One region of the Azospirillum sp. genome, then DNA from elsewhere that is predicted to be linked to it. Evidence: riboswitches for the same ligand, from Rfam matches in the RefSeq annotation. Region 1 holds a riboswitch; each other region holds the start of a gene.
What was found. A riboswitch is a leader RNA that binds a small molecule or an ion and turns the genes downstream of it on or off. The one in region 1 is predicted to bind thiamine pyrophosphate.
Positions count from the first base shown of each region.

Region 2: it holds a riboswitch for thiamine pyrophosphate, as region 1 does, so the genes downstream of both, thiO (glycine oxidase ThiO) here and ACRWK7_RS11960 (ABC transporter ATP-binding protein) in region 1, are expected to answer to the same signal.
Region 3: it holds a riboswitch for thiamine pyrophosphate, as region 1 does, so the genes downstream of both, thiC (phosphomethylpyrimidine synthase ThiC) here and ACRWK7_RS11960 (ABC transporter ATP-binding protein) in region 1, are expected to answer to the same signal.

Region 1 covers NZ_JBOZRT010000050.1:114,083-118,607, reverse strand. Annotated here, with positions in the region: gene ACRWK7_RS11975 (universal stress protein) at 1-174, opposite strand, end outside; gene ACRWK7_RS11970 (ABC transporter substrate-binding protein) at 251-1,192, opposite strand; gene ACRWK7_RS11965 (ABC transporter permease) at 1,196-1,957, opposite strand; gene ACRWK7_RS11960 (ABC transporter ATP-binding protein) at 2,142-2,903, opposite strand; TPP riboswitch at 2,896-3,003, opposite strand; gene ACRWK7_RS11955 (DUF1194 domain-containing protein) at 3,011-3,772, opposite strand; gene ACRWK7_RS11950 (acetoin utilization protein AcuC) at 3,863-4,525, shown strand, end outside.
Region 2 covers NZ_JBOZRT010000033.1:20,187-24,711, reverse strand. Annotated here, with positions in the region: gene lipB (lipoyl(octanoyl) transferase LipB) at 1-338, opposite strand, end outside; tRNA gene ACRWK7_RS06765 (tRNA-Leu) at 437-523, shown strand; gene ACRWK7_RS06760 (STAS domain-containing protein) at 614-916, opposite strand; gene mgtE (magnesium transporter) at 1,132-2,565, shown strand; TPP riboswitch at 2,763-2,861, shown strand; gene thiO (glycine oxidase ThiO) at 2,852-4,015, shown strand; gene thiS (sulfur carrier protein ThiS) at 4,012-4,218, shown strand; gene ACRWK7_RS06740 (thiazole synthase) at 4,234-4,525, shown strand, end outside.
Region 3 covers NZ_JBOZRT010000124.1:11,475-15,999, forward strand. Annotated here, with positions in the region: gene ACRWK7_RS26815 (hypothetical protein) at 1-168, shown strand, start outside; gene ACRWK7_RS26820 (DMT family transporter) at 231-1,133, shown strand; gene thiC (phosphomethylpyrimidine synthase ThiC) at 1,300-3,096, opposite strand; TPP riboswitch at 3,170-3,302, opposite strand; gene ACRWK7_RS26830 (BON domain-containing protein) at 3,406-3,777, shown strand; gene rplS (50S ribosomal protein L19) at 4,057-4,452, opposite strand; gene trmD (tRNA (guanosine(37)-N1)-methyltransferase TrmD) at 4,493-4,525, opposite strand, start outside.

The DNA of each region.
Region 1 (4,525 bases):
GTAGCCGTAGGAGGCGGCGCGCCCGGTGGCCGCCGCGGGCATCGCCACCGGGGTGGCGATGTACAGCACCTCCACGAAGGCGTCGAAGCGCTTGGTCAGCGAGACGGCCACCTCCAGGCGGGTGGTGTGGCGGTCGTCGTTCGCCATGTGCAGCAGGATGGTCTTGATCGGCATGGTCTCGCTCGCGTTTGCCGGCCCCGGCGGGCCCACCACACGGTAACGCCCGCCGGAGCACATTGGCAACCGGCCCCTACTTCAGCGTGACGGCGTAGGCGTCCACCGGCAGCGCCTCCTTGATCAGGCCGCGGGCCTTCAGGAAGGTCGCGAAGCGCGCGTAGCGGCCGGCGTCCAGCGCCGCCGGGCTGTGCGAGAAGCGCGGCAGCGTGTCGGCCCAGGCGCGGCGGTTCAGCTCGTCGTTCAGCTCCGGCCGGCCCTTGGTGAAGGCGGCGTGCGCCTCCTCGGGGTGGTTGAGGATGTAGAGGACGGCGCGCTCGACCGCCGCCAGGAACTTCGGCAGACGCGGGTCGCCGGCCTGCGCCTTGTTGGCGACCAGGATCAGCTCGTCGTAGGCCGGGACGCCCTCCTCCTCGGGGTAGAAGGCGCGGCCCGGGTGCTTCTCGATGGCCATCTGGTTGAGCTCGAAGTTGCGGAAGGCGCCGATCACCGCGTCCACCTGCCCCGAGAGGATCGACGGCGACAGCGAGAAGTTCACGTTCACCAGCGTCACGTCCTTCAGGCTCAGGCCCGCCTTCTCCAGCATGGCGCCGAGCAGCGCGTCCTCGAACCCGCCGACCGAGAAGCCGACCTTGCGGCCCTTCAGGTCCTTCACCGACTTCACCGGCCCGTCGGCCAGCACCACCAGCGAGTTGAGCGGCGTCGACACCAGCGTGCCGACGCGCACCAGCGGCAGCCCCTCGCCGACCTGCACCTGGAGCTGCGGCTGGTAGGACACCGCCAGCTCCGCCTTTCCGGCGGCGACCAGCTTCGGCGGGTCGTTGGGATCGGCGGGGGCGACCAGCTCGACGTCCAGGCCGGCGTCCTTGAAGAAGCCCAGCTCCTTCGCCACCACCAGCGGGGCGTGGTCGGGGTTGACGAACCAGTCGAGCAGCACGGTCATCTTGTCCTGCGCCAGCGCGGGCAGGGCGGTCAGCAGCCCGGCGGCGAACGCCGCGGCGGCGAACGGGAACTTCATCGGTCAGTCCTTCTCATCGAACGCATGGGAATCGGGAAGCCACGGCAGCGCGCGCCGCAGCAGCGCGTCCGTGACGGCGTAGAGCGCCACCGCGAACGCGCCGAGCACGAACAGGGCGGCGAAGAGCAGGTCCACCTGCATGCGCGCGTTGGCGTGCAGCATCAGGTAGCCGAGGCCGGAGGAGGAGCCCACCCACTCGCCGATCACCGCGCCGATCGGCGCCACCGCGGCGGCGACGCGGATGCCGGAGGCCAGGGCGGGCAGGGCGGCGGGCAGGCGAATGTGCCACAGCGTGGAGACGCCGGACGCCCCCATGGTGCGGGCGAGGTCGAGCCAGCCCGGCTCGGTGCGGCGCAGGCCGTCGAACAGCGCGGTGGTGACCGGGAAGTAGATGACCAGCGTCGCCATGGCGATCTTCGACACCATGCCGTAGCCAAGCCACAGCACCAGCAACGGCGCCAGCGCGAACACCGGAATCGCCTGGCTGACCACCAGCAGCGGCATCAGCCAGCGCCGCGCGCCGCGGACGCTGGCGAGGACGACGGCGCTCGCCGTGCCGAGCACGACACCAAGGACGAGGCCGATCAGGATCTCGGCCAGCGTGGTGGCGGCGTGCTGTGCCAGCAGGCCGGCGTTGCGCTGCAAAGCGTCGGCGACCGCCAGCGGGCCGGGCAGGATGAAGCGGGGCAGGCCGGTGGCCCAGACCAGCGCCTGCCAGGCGGCGAGGAGGACGGCGAGGGTGACGAGGGCGCGGATCACGCGCATGGCGTTTCCCCCACCCTAACCCTCCCCCGCTCTCGGCGGATCGGAGATCCGCCTGCCGCGTCAGCGCAAACCATAGGTTTGCGCGAGAGCTTCGCAGGGGAGGGAACTCCGCCATCAGCCCTGAAAGCCCTCCCCTGCGAAGCGGGGGAGGGTTGGGTGGGGGCAAGTGTTGCAAGGCTGAAGCTCATCCCGCCAGCCTCCGCAGCAACTCGCCCTGCATCGCCAACACCGCCGCGTCGTCCGGCGCGCGCGGCGGCGTCCCCGGCGGCTCCAGCGCCGGCCCGACGGTCGCCGGCATGCCGCTCATCACGTGCACGAAGTGGCCGATCCGCAGCGCCTCCAGGGGATCGTGGGTGACCAGAAGCACCGTCCGCCCGGCCAGCAGCTCCGCCGCCAGCTCCTGCAGGCGCAGGCGGGTGATCGCGTCGAGCGCCGAGAACGGCTCGTCCATCAGCACCACCGGCCGCCGCTCCATCAGCGTGCGGGCGAGCGCGACGCGCTGGCGCTGCCCGCCGGACAGCGCCGCCGGACGGTCGCCGGCGCGGCCGGGCAGCCCGACGCGCTCCAGCAGGCCGTGCGCCTCATCGACCAGCGGCGGCGAGCGCCGTTCGCCGCGCAGCTTGGCGCCGAGCAGCACGTTGTCCAGCACGCTCAGCCAGGGCAGCAGCAGATCCTGCTGCGCCATGTAGGCAACGCGTCCGGCCAGCGGCAGCCCGTCGCCCGCGGTCACCGTGGTCGGCGGTTCCGGCTCGGCGAGCCCGGCGATCAGGCGCAGCAGGGTGGTCTTGCCCACGCCGCTCGGACCGAGCAGGCAGGTGACCGCCGCCGGCTCCAGGCGCAGGTTGAGATCCTCGAACAGCGGCGCGCCGCCGTAGGTCAGGCGGGCGGAGGCGATGGTGACGGAAACCGGAGCCGGCACCCCGGCCGGTGGAACGCGCGCGTGCATGGCTCACTGGTCCCTACGCCGGTACGAACCGGATCAGGTTCCAGGGGTCGTCCCGCTCATGGGACCTCTCAGCCGACCGCCGGCTCCCCCCAGTGACAGGGGAGGGACTATGGCAACTCGGAACAGCGCGGGCAAGCGGCGTGGTCGCTGGACGGCGGCAGTCCGGAGATTTCCAGCAGCAGCTTGGTCAGGATCGCCTGCGCGAAGGCGTCGAAGCCGTCGGCCACCACCAGGAACGCGCCGGGCCCGCCGATCACGTTGGTGCGGTAATAGCCGTCGAGGTCGCGCGGCGGCTCGCCGCCCCAGGGGTTGGGGCGGTCGTTGACGATGGGCAGGCCGTTGATGGTGATGCCCTTCTCCACCACCGCGTCGCGGATGAAGGTCACCGGCGGGCCGCTGTTGTTGGGGCCGTCGCCGGACACGTCGATGACCTTCCGCGTGCCCTCGAAGCCGTTGTTCTCGAACAGCGCGGAGGCGTAGGCGAGGGCGGCGCTGATAGAGGTCCAGCGCTCGCGCCCGATGCCGCTCTCCCCCAGCCGGTCGGCGAAGGCGGTGATGGCCTCGCGGCGGTCGAGCAGGGTCCAGCCGATAACCGTCTGCTGGTAGTGGTCGCCCGCCCATTCCACGTAGGTCACCGCGATGCGTCCGTAGGGGCCGGAGCTGATGGCGTTGATGACCTTGGGGTTGAGGAAGGCCTGGATGTAGCCGCGGCGCTGCAGTTCCGCCTCGTCCGGGTCGATGCTGCCGGACACGTCGATGGCCAGCACCAGTTCGAGGTCCACCGGCACCCGGCCGCCGGCTGCGCGGCCCGGTCCGGTCAGGACCAGCAGGATCGTCAGCGCGGCGATGAGGCGAAGCGGCGTCGGCATCCCTCATCAAGAAAGGGCGCGGTGGCGTCACGGCAAGGCCCCCGGTGCGTCGTTGACGGAACCCCGGCGCCAGCCCACCTTGTCGGGGCCATGGCACGCCGTCCGCTCTTCCTGGGCAGCGAAGTGTACCGCGGGTCGAGTTACGGCCCGAAGCACCCGCTCGCCATCCCCCGCGTCTCCACCACCATCGACCTCTGCCGGGCGATGGGTTGGCTGGACGATGGCGTCTACATCGACACCCCGGTGGCGACGGTGGACGAGATCGCGCGCTTCCACCACCGCGACTACATCCTGGCGCTCGCCCGCGCCGAGGCCGAGCAGCGCGTCGATGCGGAGACGGCGGCGCGCTACAACCTCGGCAAGCTGGAGAACCCGGTGTTTCCGGAGATGTACCGGCGCCCGGCGATCAGCACCGGGGCGGGCATCCAGGCGGCGCGCCTGCTGCTGGAGGAGCCCGGCATCGTCTACAGCCCGGCCAGCGGCACCCACCACGCCCGCCCCGGCCGGGCCAGCGGCTTCTGCTATCTCAACGCGCCGGTGCTGGCGATCCTGGAGCTGCTCGACGCCGGGGTGGAGCGCGTCTACTACGTCGACCTTGACGCCCACCACGGCGACGGCGTGGAGGAGGCGTTCGCCGACGACGACCGGGTGCTGACGCTGTCGGTGCACGAGGACGGCCGCTGGCCCTTCACCGGCATGGCGGAAGAGCGCGCCGGCCGCATGGTGCGCAACCTGCCGGTCCCGCCGGGCTTC
Region 2 (4,525 bases), on a different contig from region 1:
CACTCCTCCAGATCGTGGACGTAGGCCCGCACGTCCGCCCCGCGCGCCTTCAGGTCCAGCATCACGTAGGCCACCCGCTGCCCCGGCCCGTGGTAGGTGAACTGCCCGCCGCGGCCGGTGCGGTGCACCGGGAAGCGGTCGGGCTCCAGCAGGTCCTCGTCGCGGGCGCTGGTGCCGGCGGTGTAGAGCGGCGGGTGTTCCAGCAGCCAGACCAGTTCCGGCGCCGTGCCGGCGCGGATCGCCTCGACGCGGGCCTCCATCTCGGCGATGGCCTCCTCGTAGGGCATGGGCTCGTCGCTGATGCGCCATTCGATGGGGTTCATGGGTGGGCTGACCACTTTCTTTGCGTTTGATGAAATGCGCGGCTTGATCCCGCCATCGGGATCTGGTATTCCCCCGCCCACTCCGGTGCAAGCATCGGATGCCTACCAGGGATGCGGTCGTGGCGGAATTGGTAGACGCGCAGCGTTGAGGTCGCTGTGGCAGAAATGCCGTGGAAGTTCGAGTCTTCTCGACCGCACCATCTCCGGTTCTTCCGGGGGTTAAACGAAAAGCCCGCTGGCCGATGGCCGAGCGGGCTTTTTCGTATCCGGAGGCTGGCCCCAGGCTCTGTTCAGCGGATGAACACGTACTGGTCCAGCGACACCCGGCGCATGGTCTGCACGATGTAGGGCTGGGCGTTCACCACGGTGACGCTGCCCTGCCGCTCGCGGCAGCGGTTGGCCAGCACGAACAGCATGCCGATCGCCGTCGAATCCAGGAAGGTCAGGTAGCGCAGGTCGAGCGGCACCTCCGGCTTCGCCGTGAAGTCCCAGTGCGCCAGCATCTCGTGGAACTTGCGGCTGTCGTCGTAGGTGAAGCGTCCCGACAGCAGGATGCCATCCTGCCCGTCCACTTCGGTGAAGGCGTACTCCATCGCGCGAAACCCTGACCCGCTGTTGCTGCGCCCATATTACGCAGGTATGCGGCGGATTACACAAAGTTCACGCGTGGTCCCGCCCGACACGCTGGACAAAGGCGCGCCCCGCCTATATTCCGTGCGAGCCCCGTCGGCCGCGCCAAGCCGGGCCGCCGGGGCTCCTCGACAAGACCTAAGCGTGCACCCCGGTGCTGCCGAAGCGGGAGCGGACGATGGACGTGGCCGAAAACCGTGACCCGCACCAGCCGCCGCCGCATCAGCCGGAAGAGCCGCGCCACCCCTTCCGCGAGGAGGACGAGGAGCGCGCCTACGGCGTCGATCCCGACTTCGTGGAGGAGATCGGCGACCTGCTGCGCGACGGCCGCGCCGACGAGGTGCGCGCCGAGGTCGAGGATCTGCACGCCGCCGATGTCGCCGACCTGATCGAGCAGGTCGGCCCGGACGAGCGCGAAGCCCTCATCGACATCCTGCGCCCGAACTTCGACGGCGAGGTGCTGTCGCACCTCAACGAGGACCTGCGCGAGCAGGTCATGGAGCTGTTCGAGCCGAAGGAGCTCGCCGCCGCGGTGGCCGAGCTGGACACCGACGACGCCGTCGACCTCATCGAGGACATGGACGAGGAGACCCGCAAGGCGATCCTCGACAACCTGCCCGCCGAAGACCGCGCGCTGGTGCAGGAGAACCTGACCTACGAGGAATACACCGCCGGCCGCCTGATGCAGCGCGACCTCGTGGCGGTGCCGCAGTTCTGGACGGTTGGCAAGACGCTGGACTTCCTGCGCGCCTCGGGCGACGACCTGCCGGAGGACTTCTACGACCTCTTCGTGGTGGACCCGCTGCACCGGGTGGTCGGCGCGGTGCCGCTCTCACGGGTGATGCGGCAGAAGCGCTCGGTGCGCATCGCCGACATCGCCACCGAGGACCTGCACACCATCCCCGTCACCATGGAGCAGGAGGAGGTGGCGAACCTCTTCCGCCAGTACGCCCTGGTCTCCGCCCCGGTGGTCGACCAGGCCGGGCGCCTGCGCGGCGTCATCACCGTGGACGACGTGGTGCACATCATCGACGAGGAGGCGGAGGACGACATCCTCAAGCTCGGCGGCGCCGGCGACACCGGCGTCTACACGCCGATTCGCGAGATCTCCAGGTCGCGCCTGTGGTGGCTGCTGGTCAACCTGGTCACCGCCTTCATCGCGTCGGGCGTCATCTCGCTGTTCGAGGGGGCGATCGAGAAGGTCGTGGCGCTCGCGGTGCTGGCGCCCATCGTCGCCTCCATGGGCGGCAACGCCGGCACCCAGACGCTGACCGTGGTGGTGCGCGCGCTGGCGACGCGCGAGCTGTCGCCCGCCAACGTCTGGCGCGTCTTCGGCAAGGAGCTGGTGGTGGCTCTGATCAACGGCGTGGTCTTCGCCGTGCTGGTCGGCGCCATCGCCTGGGTGTGGTTCGAGCCCACCATCGGCGTCGTCATCGCCTGCGCCATGATCATCAACCTGTTCGTCGCCGGCCTGTTCGGCGTGATGATCCCGCTGGGCCTGGAGAAGCTGGGCGTCGACCCGGCGGTGTCGAGCACGGTGTTCCTCACCACCGTCACCGACGTGGTCGGCTTCTTCGCCTTCCTGGCGCTGGCGACCGTTTTTCTGCTGTAATTGTTCCCTCAAACGGCGGGCGGGGCCGTCCGGCCCCTTGCCTTCGCGGCCATGTGGCCGCGGGGCTCCCGGCGGATCCATCGGATCCGCCTGCCGCCAGCACAAACCTTGCGGGTTTGTGCGAGAGGCCTCAACGGCCCAGTCGCGCTACGCGCTCCAAAAACTTCTTGCTTTGGTTGCGGCGGCCCGTCAGCATGTGGGCTCGGCATGGGGTGCTGCGCGTGGTGCGCGGCTGAGATCAAACCCATCGAACCTGTCTGGGTAATGCCAGCGAAGGGAGCCGCCTATGAGCGATTCTGCGCCCGCAATCCATCCATCGTCCTCTAAGTCCCCGTCCGTCGCCGTGATCGGCGCCGGCGCCATCGGCCTGGGCATCGCCTGGCGGCTGGCGTCGGCCGGCGCCCGGGTCGATGTCTTCGACCAGGGCGAAGCCGGACGCGGCGCCACGCACGCCTCCGGCGGCATGCTCGCCGCCTGCATCGAGACCGAACCGGGGGAGGAGTGGATGCTCCCCCTCAATCGGGAGAGCCAGCGGCGCTGGCCCGCCTTCGCGGCCGAGCTGGAGGCCGCCACCGGCCTGTCGGTCGAGCTGCGCACCGAGGGCACGCTGTACATCGGCCACACCGCCGACGACATGGCCCGCCTGCGCTTCCTGCACGAGTTCCAGCGCGGCCTGGATCTGCCGATCGAGCTGCTGAACGGCGCCGAGGCCCGCCGGCGCGAGCCCTACCTGCAGCCGGGCGTGGCCGGGGCGCTGTTCAGCCCGGAGGACCATCAGGTCGAGAACCGGGCGCTCAGCCGCGCCCTGCACGCCGCCGTGCTGAAGGCCGGCGGCCGGGTGCACGAACACGCGGCGGTGACCCGCATCGAGCTGCGCGGCGGCCGGGCGGCCGGCGTGTGGGTGGGTGACACGCTGCACCCGGCGGACGTGGTGGTGCTGGCCGCCGGGGCGTGGTCGCGCGGCGTCGAGGGCTTGCCCGCCGCGGGCCGCCCGCCGGTCCGGCCGATCAAGGGGCAGATGCTGGCCCTGCGCATGGACCCGGCGGCGCCGCTGCTGCGCCACGTGGTGTGGACGCCCACCACCTACCTGATCCCGCGCCTGGACGGCCGTCTGGTGATCGGCGCCACCAGCGAGGAGCGCGGCTTCAACGAGGACCTGACCGCCGGCGGAATCTTCTCGCTGCTCGAAGGCGTGTGGCGGGCGGTGCCCGGCGTCGCCGAGCTGCCCATCGACGAGATGTGGACCGGCTTCCGCCCCGGCAGCCGCGACGACGCGCCGATCCTGGGAACCGGCGAGGTGGAAGGGCTGGTCTACGCGACCGGCCACCACCGCAACGGCATCCTGCTGGCGCCGGTGACCGCCGACGCGATCGCCCGCCTGATCCTCACCGGCGAGACCGATCCGGTAATCGCCGGGTTCGGCATCGGGCGGTTCCGGGAGGCGGCATGACCACCATCCGCGTGAACGGCACGGCGGAGCCGCTGGATGCGGCCTCCGTCGCCGACCTCCTGGCCACGCGCGGCATCGGGCCGGACACCCCGGCCGTCGCCGTGGCCCTCAACGGCGCCGTGGTGCGCCGGGCGCAGTGGGCGGAGACGCCGCTGCGCCCCGGCGACGATCTGGACATCGTCCGTCCCTTCCAGGGCGGCTGAGCGGGAGACTTCGACATGACGACTGACGACACGCTCACCATCGGCGGGCGCCGCTTCCGCTCGCGCCTGTTCCTCGGCACGGGGGGCTACCCCAACCAGAAGGCCATGCTGGACGCGCTGGCCGCCTCCGGCACCGAGGTGGCGACCGCCGCCATCCGCCGCATCAGCCTGGACGGCTACGGCGAGAGCCTGATCGACGTGCTGGGCGGCCGGGTGACGCTGCTGCCCAACACCGCCGGCTGCCTGACCGCGAAGGAGGCGGTGCTGACCGCCCAGCTCGCCCGCGAGGCGCTGGGCCTGGACTGGG
Region 3 (4,525 bases), on a different contig from region 1:
CTGGCGGCGTTCAACGACGCGCCGGACAGCTGCGTCCTGCACGTGGATCCCGCCCATCCCAAGGCGACGCGCAGCCCCGAGGTGCAGGCGCTGACCGACGCGCTGCTGAAGGCCTACGCGCGCGTGTTCTTCGTGAGCGGCAAGGAAAGCGCGATGCTGACGCGCTGAGCGCGCATGCCCCCTGCGCCGCCGCGCCGGTTACCATGGCGCCGGAGGAAACGGGAGGCGGCATGACGGAACAAACGGCCACGGCGCGCCCTGCGCCGGGCACGGCGATCTACGCACAGTTGGGCGCGGTGGTGCTGTTCTGGGGCACCAACTGGCTGATCATGAAGGCGGCGCTGCCCAACATCAGCCCCTTCACCTTCAACGCGTTGCGCATGTGCGGGTCGGCGCTGCTGCTCGCCGCGCTTCTGCCGATCCTCAAGGTTCCGCTGCTGCCCAGGGCGGGCGAGCGCACGATGCTCGGCGTCATCGGCTTCCTGCAGGTCGGTGGCATGCTGGGCCTGAGCACGGCGGGGCTGCAATGGGTGCCGCCGGGACGGGCCGCGGTGCTGGTCTACACCATGCAGATCTGGGCTCTGCCGCTCGCCTTCCTGATCGCCCGCGAGCGGCCGTCGGGACAGCGCATCCTGGGAGGGCTGCTGGCCTTCGCCGGGGTGCTGGTGTTCTTCAACCCGGCGCTGCTGGACTGGAGCGACCGCCGGATGCTGCTCGGCAACGGGCTGCTGCTCGGCTCGGCGCTGTGCTGGGCGACGGCGGCCAGCCTGTACCGCCGCCGGGTGTGGCGGACACCGTTCTGGACGCAGACCTTCTGGCAGATCGCGGTCAGCGCGGTGGTCATGAGCCCGGTGGCGCTCGTCCTGGAGTTCGGACAGCCGATCACCTGGGCGCCGGCGCTGCTCGGCGCGCTGGTCTACAACTGGCTGATCGGCACGGCGCTCTGTTACTGGTGGTGGTCGAAGGCGCTGGCGGTGATGCCGGCCGCCCAGGCCGGGCAGATCGTCTGCCTGGTGCCCATCACCGCGCTGCTGGAGAGCGCGGTGATCTTCGGCGAGCCGCTGAGCGTCGGCGTGCTGCTCAGCGTCGGGCTGATCGCCGCCGGGATCGTGCTGACGGCGCGGGCGCGGTGATCCCTCGGGTTCGGCGGAAAGGGGGCAACAGGACACACGGATTTCGCGGATTGAGGCACGGATTGCACGGATTTCTCTTGTTCTTGCGACGCAAGCATAAAAGATCCGTGTAATCCGTGCTCAAATCCGTGCGATCCGTGTATCTCCTGTTGCCCTCAAGGATCGATCAATCCGCCGCCTTGTAGATCTCCCCGCCCTGCGCACGGAACGTCTCCGCCATCTCGGCCATGCCGGAGTTGGCGTAGTCCCGCACCTCCTGGGTGATCTTCATCGAGCAGAACTTCGGCCCGCACATTGAGCAGAAGTGCGCGACCTTCGCCCCCTCGGCCGGAAGGGTCTGGTCGTGGAAGCGCTCCGCCGTCTCCGGGTCCAGCGACAGGTGGAACTGGTCGCGCCAGCGGAACTCGAAGCGCGCGCGGCTCAGCGCGTCGTCACGCTCCCGCGCCGCCGGGTGGCCCTTGGCGAGGTCGGCGGCGTGCGCGGCGATCTTGTAGGTCACCACGCCCACCTTGACGTCGTCGCGGTCCGGCAGCCCCAGGTGCTCCTTCGGCGTGACGTAGCAGAGCATCGCCGTCCCGAACCAGCCGATCATCGCCGCCCCGATGCCGCTGGTGATGTGGTCGTAGCCCGGCGCGATGTCGGTGACCAGCGGCCCGAGCGTGTAGAACGGCGCCTCGCCGCACAGCTTGAGCTGCTTGTCCATGTTCTCCTTGATCTTGTGCATCGGCACGTGGCCGGGGCCTTCGATCATGGTCTGCACGTCGTGCTTCCAGGCGATCTTGGTGAGCTCGCCCAGCGTCTCCAGTTCGGCGAACTGCGCGGCGTCGTTGGCGTCGGCGATCGAGCCGGGGCGCAGGCCGTCGCCCAGCGAGAAGCTGACGTCGTACGCCTTCATGATGTCGCAGATGTCGTCGAAGTGCGTGTAGAGGAAGTTCTCCCTGTGGTGGGCTAGGCACCACTTGGCGAGGATCGAGCCGCCGCGCGACACGATGCCGGTCACCCGCTTGGCCGTCAGCGGGATGTGGGCGAGGCGCACGCCGGCGTGGATGGTGAAGTAGTCCACCCCCTGCTCGGCCTGCTCGATCAGCGTGTCGCGGAAGATCTCCCAGGTCAGGTCCTCGGCCTTGCCGTTGACCTTCTCCAGCGCCTGGTAGATCGGCACGGTGCCGATGGGCACGGGCGAATTGCGGATGATCCACTCGCGGGTGGTGTGGATGTTGCGGCCGGTGGACAGGTCCATCACCGTGTCGGCGCCCCAGCGGATCGCCCACACCATCTTCTCCACCTCCTCGCCGATCGACGACGCCACGGCGGAGTTGCCGATGTTGGCGTTGATCTTGGTGAGGAAGTTGCGGCCGATGATCATCGGCTCGGCTTCGGGGTGGTTGATGTTGGCGGGGATGATGGCCCGGCCGCGGGCGATCTCGTCGCGGACGAACTCCGGCGTGATGAATTCGGGAATGCTGGCGCCGAACGACTCGCCGTCGCGGGCCTGCTCCAGCGCGGCGGCGCGGCCGAGGTTCTCGCGGATGGCGACGTACTCCATCTCCGGCGTGACGATGCCGGCGCGGGCGTACGCCATCTGTGTCACCGCACGGCCGGGCTTGCCGCGCAACGGCCGGCGTTCCGAGCCGGGGTGGACGTCGAGGTTGGGCGCCTCGCCGGGGCGCAGCCCGTCATCCTCCGGGCGAACGGCGCGGCCGTCGTACGCCTCCACGTCGCCGCGGCCGCGGATCCAGGATTCCCTCAGGGCCGGCAGGCCCTTGCGGATGTCCACCGCCATGTCGGGGTCGGTGTAGGGGCCGGAGGCGTCGTACACCCGCACCGGCGGCTCGCCGCCGCCGACGCGGATCTCGCGCATGGCGACGCGTACACCCTGGTCGCCCGGCACGTACACCTTCTGAGAGGCGGGCAGGGGCCCGGTGGAAACGGAGAAGTTGGGGTCGGTGAGGTCTCTTGGCACGGTCGATCTCCTTCGTCGGTCGAGGAGATCCGGTCACAGGTGCGGAAGAAGGTGCGGGTGTGGTGGTGTTTCGGCGCCCGCAGCGGTTCCTTCCCTTCGCCGGTATGAGCCGGATCAGGTTCGAAGGGTCACCACGTCGCCGGAGCCCTGTCTGGGCCTTGGCCGGTGGTATCTCAGCCCCCTACGGGACCCCCCTGGAACGAGGCGCCATGCTGGGCCGCTTGCGAGCCGTTGTCAAACGGGAAAGGAACCGACCCCGCCGCCGCGCCGTTGCCTTTCCGTATGGTGGCAGCCGTGGGAGACAGACCTATGTTCGGGCACGAGGAATCGGACGACGACGCGCGCATCCGCCGCGAGGTCACCCAGCGCCTGACCGAGGACGAATACGTCGATGCGCACGATCTGGAGGTGACGGTCCACCACGCCGCGGTGACGCTGACCGGCAGCGTCGGCTCGGTGGAGCAGGGCCACCGCGCGGCCGAACTGGCGGCGAAGGTCCACGGCGTGGCGCAGGTGATCGACCGCCTGGGGCTGCGCCGCACCGCGCAGGCGGCGCAGGCGATGGGCGAGCTCGGCTCCAGCCCCGCCGACCCCGAGACGCGCACGCCCGGCGTGGTCGGCGACATGAACGAGCCGGCGACGCTGAAGGAGGCGCACACCAACTCGCTGACGCGGCGATAGGGGCGCGGCGTCAACGGGGCAACCCGGTTCACACGGATTTCACGGATTTGGGCACGGATTGCACGGATTGCCCTGCCGCGATCACCTCTCAAATCGTCCTCCCCGCGAAGGCGGGGATGACGACCAGGAAGGCGCTTGAAGTGAAAGAATGGATCAAACCAGATCCGTGAAATCCGTGCAGCCCCTGTTGTCCCCGAAACACAGGCACGATCCCAACGCCAAACGCCCGCCGCGGGTTTCCCCACGGCGGGCGCCGGATAGCTCGACAGACCGGGCGGATTACTCCGCGGCGGCGGCGGTCTTGTTCATGCCGCGGCCGGTGGTGCGCTCCGAGATGCGGGCCGACTTGCCACGGCGATCGCGCAGGTAGTACAGCTTGGCGCGGCGGACGTCGCCCTTGCGGACCAGCTCGATCGAGTCGATGCGCGGGCTGTACAGCGGGAACACGCGCTCCACGCCCTCGCCGTAGCTGATCTTGCGCACGGTGAACGAGGAGTTCACGCCGGCGTTCTTGCGGGCGATGCACACGCCCTCGTAGGCCTGGACGCGCTCGCGCGTGCCCTCGACGACCTTCACGTTCACGCGGAGCGTATCGCCCGGCGAGAATTCCGGGATGGCCTTGTCACCAAGGGCCTTCTGGATCTGCTCCTGCTCGAGCTGCTGCAACAGGTTCATGACACTACCCCTTTTCCTCGGCGCGCCTCGCGGCGGACCGTCACTCCGTCGTTCCACTCGGCCTGCGTCTGCG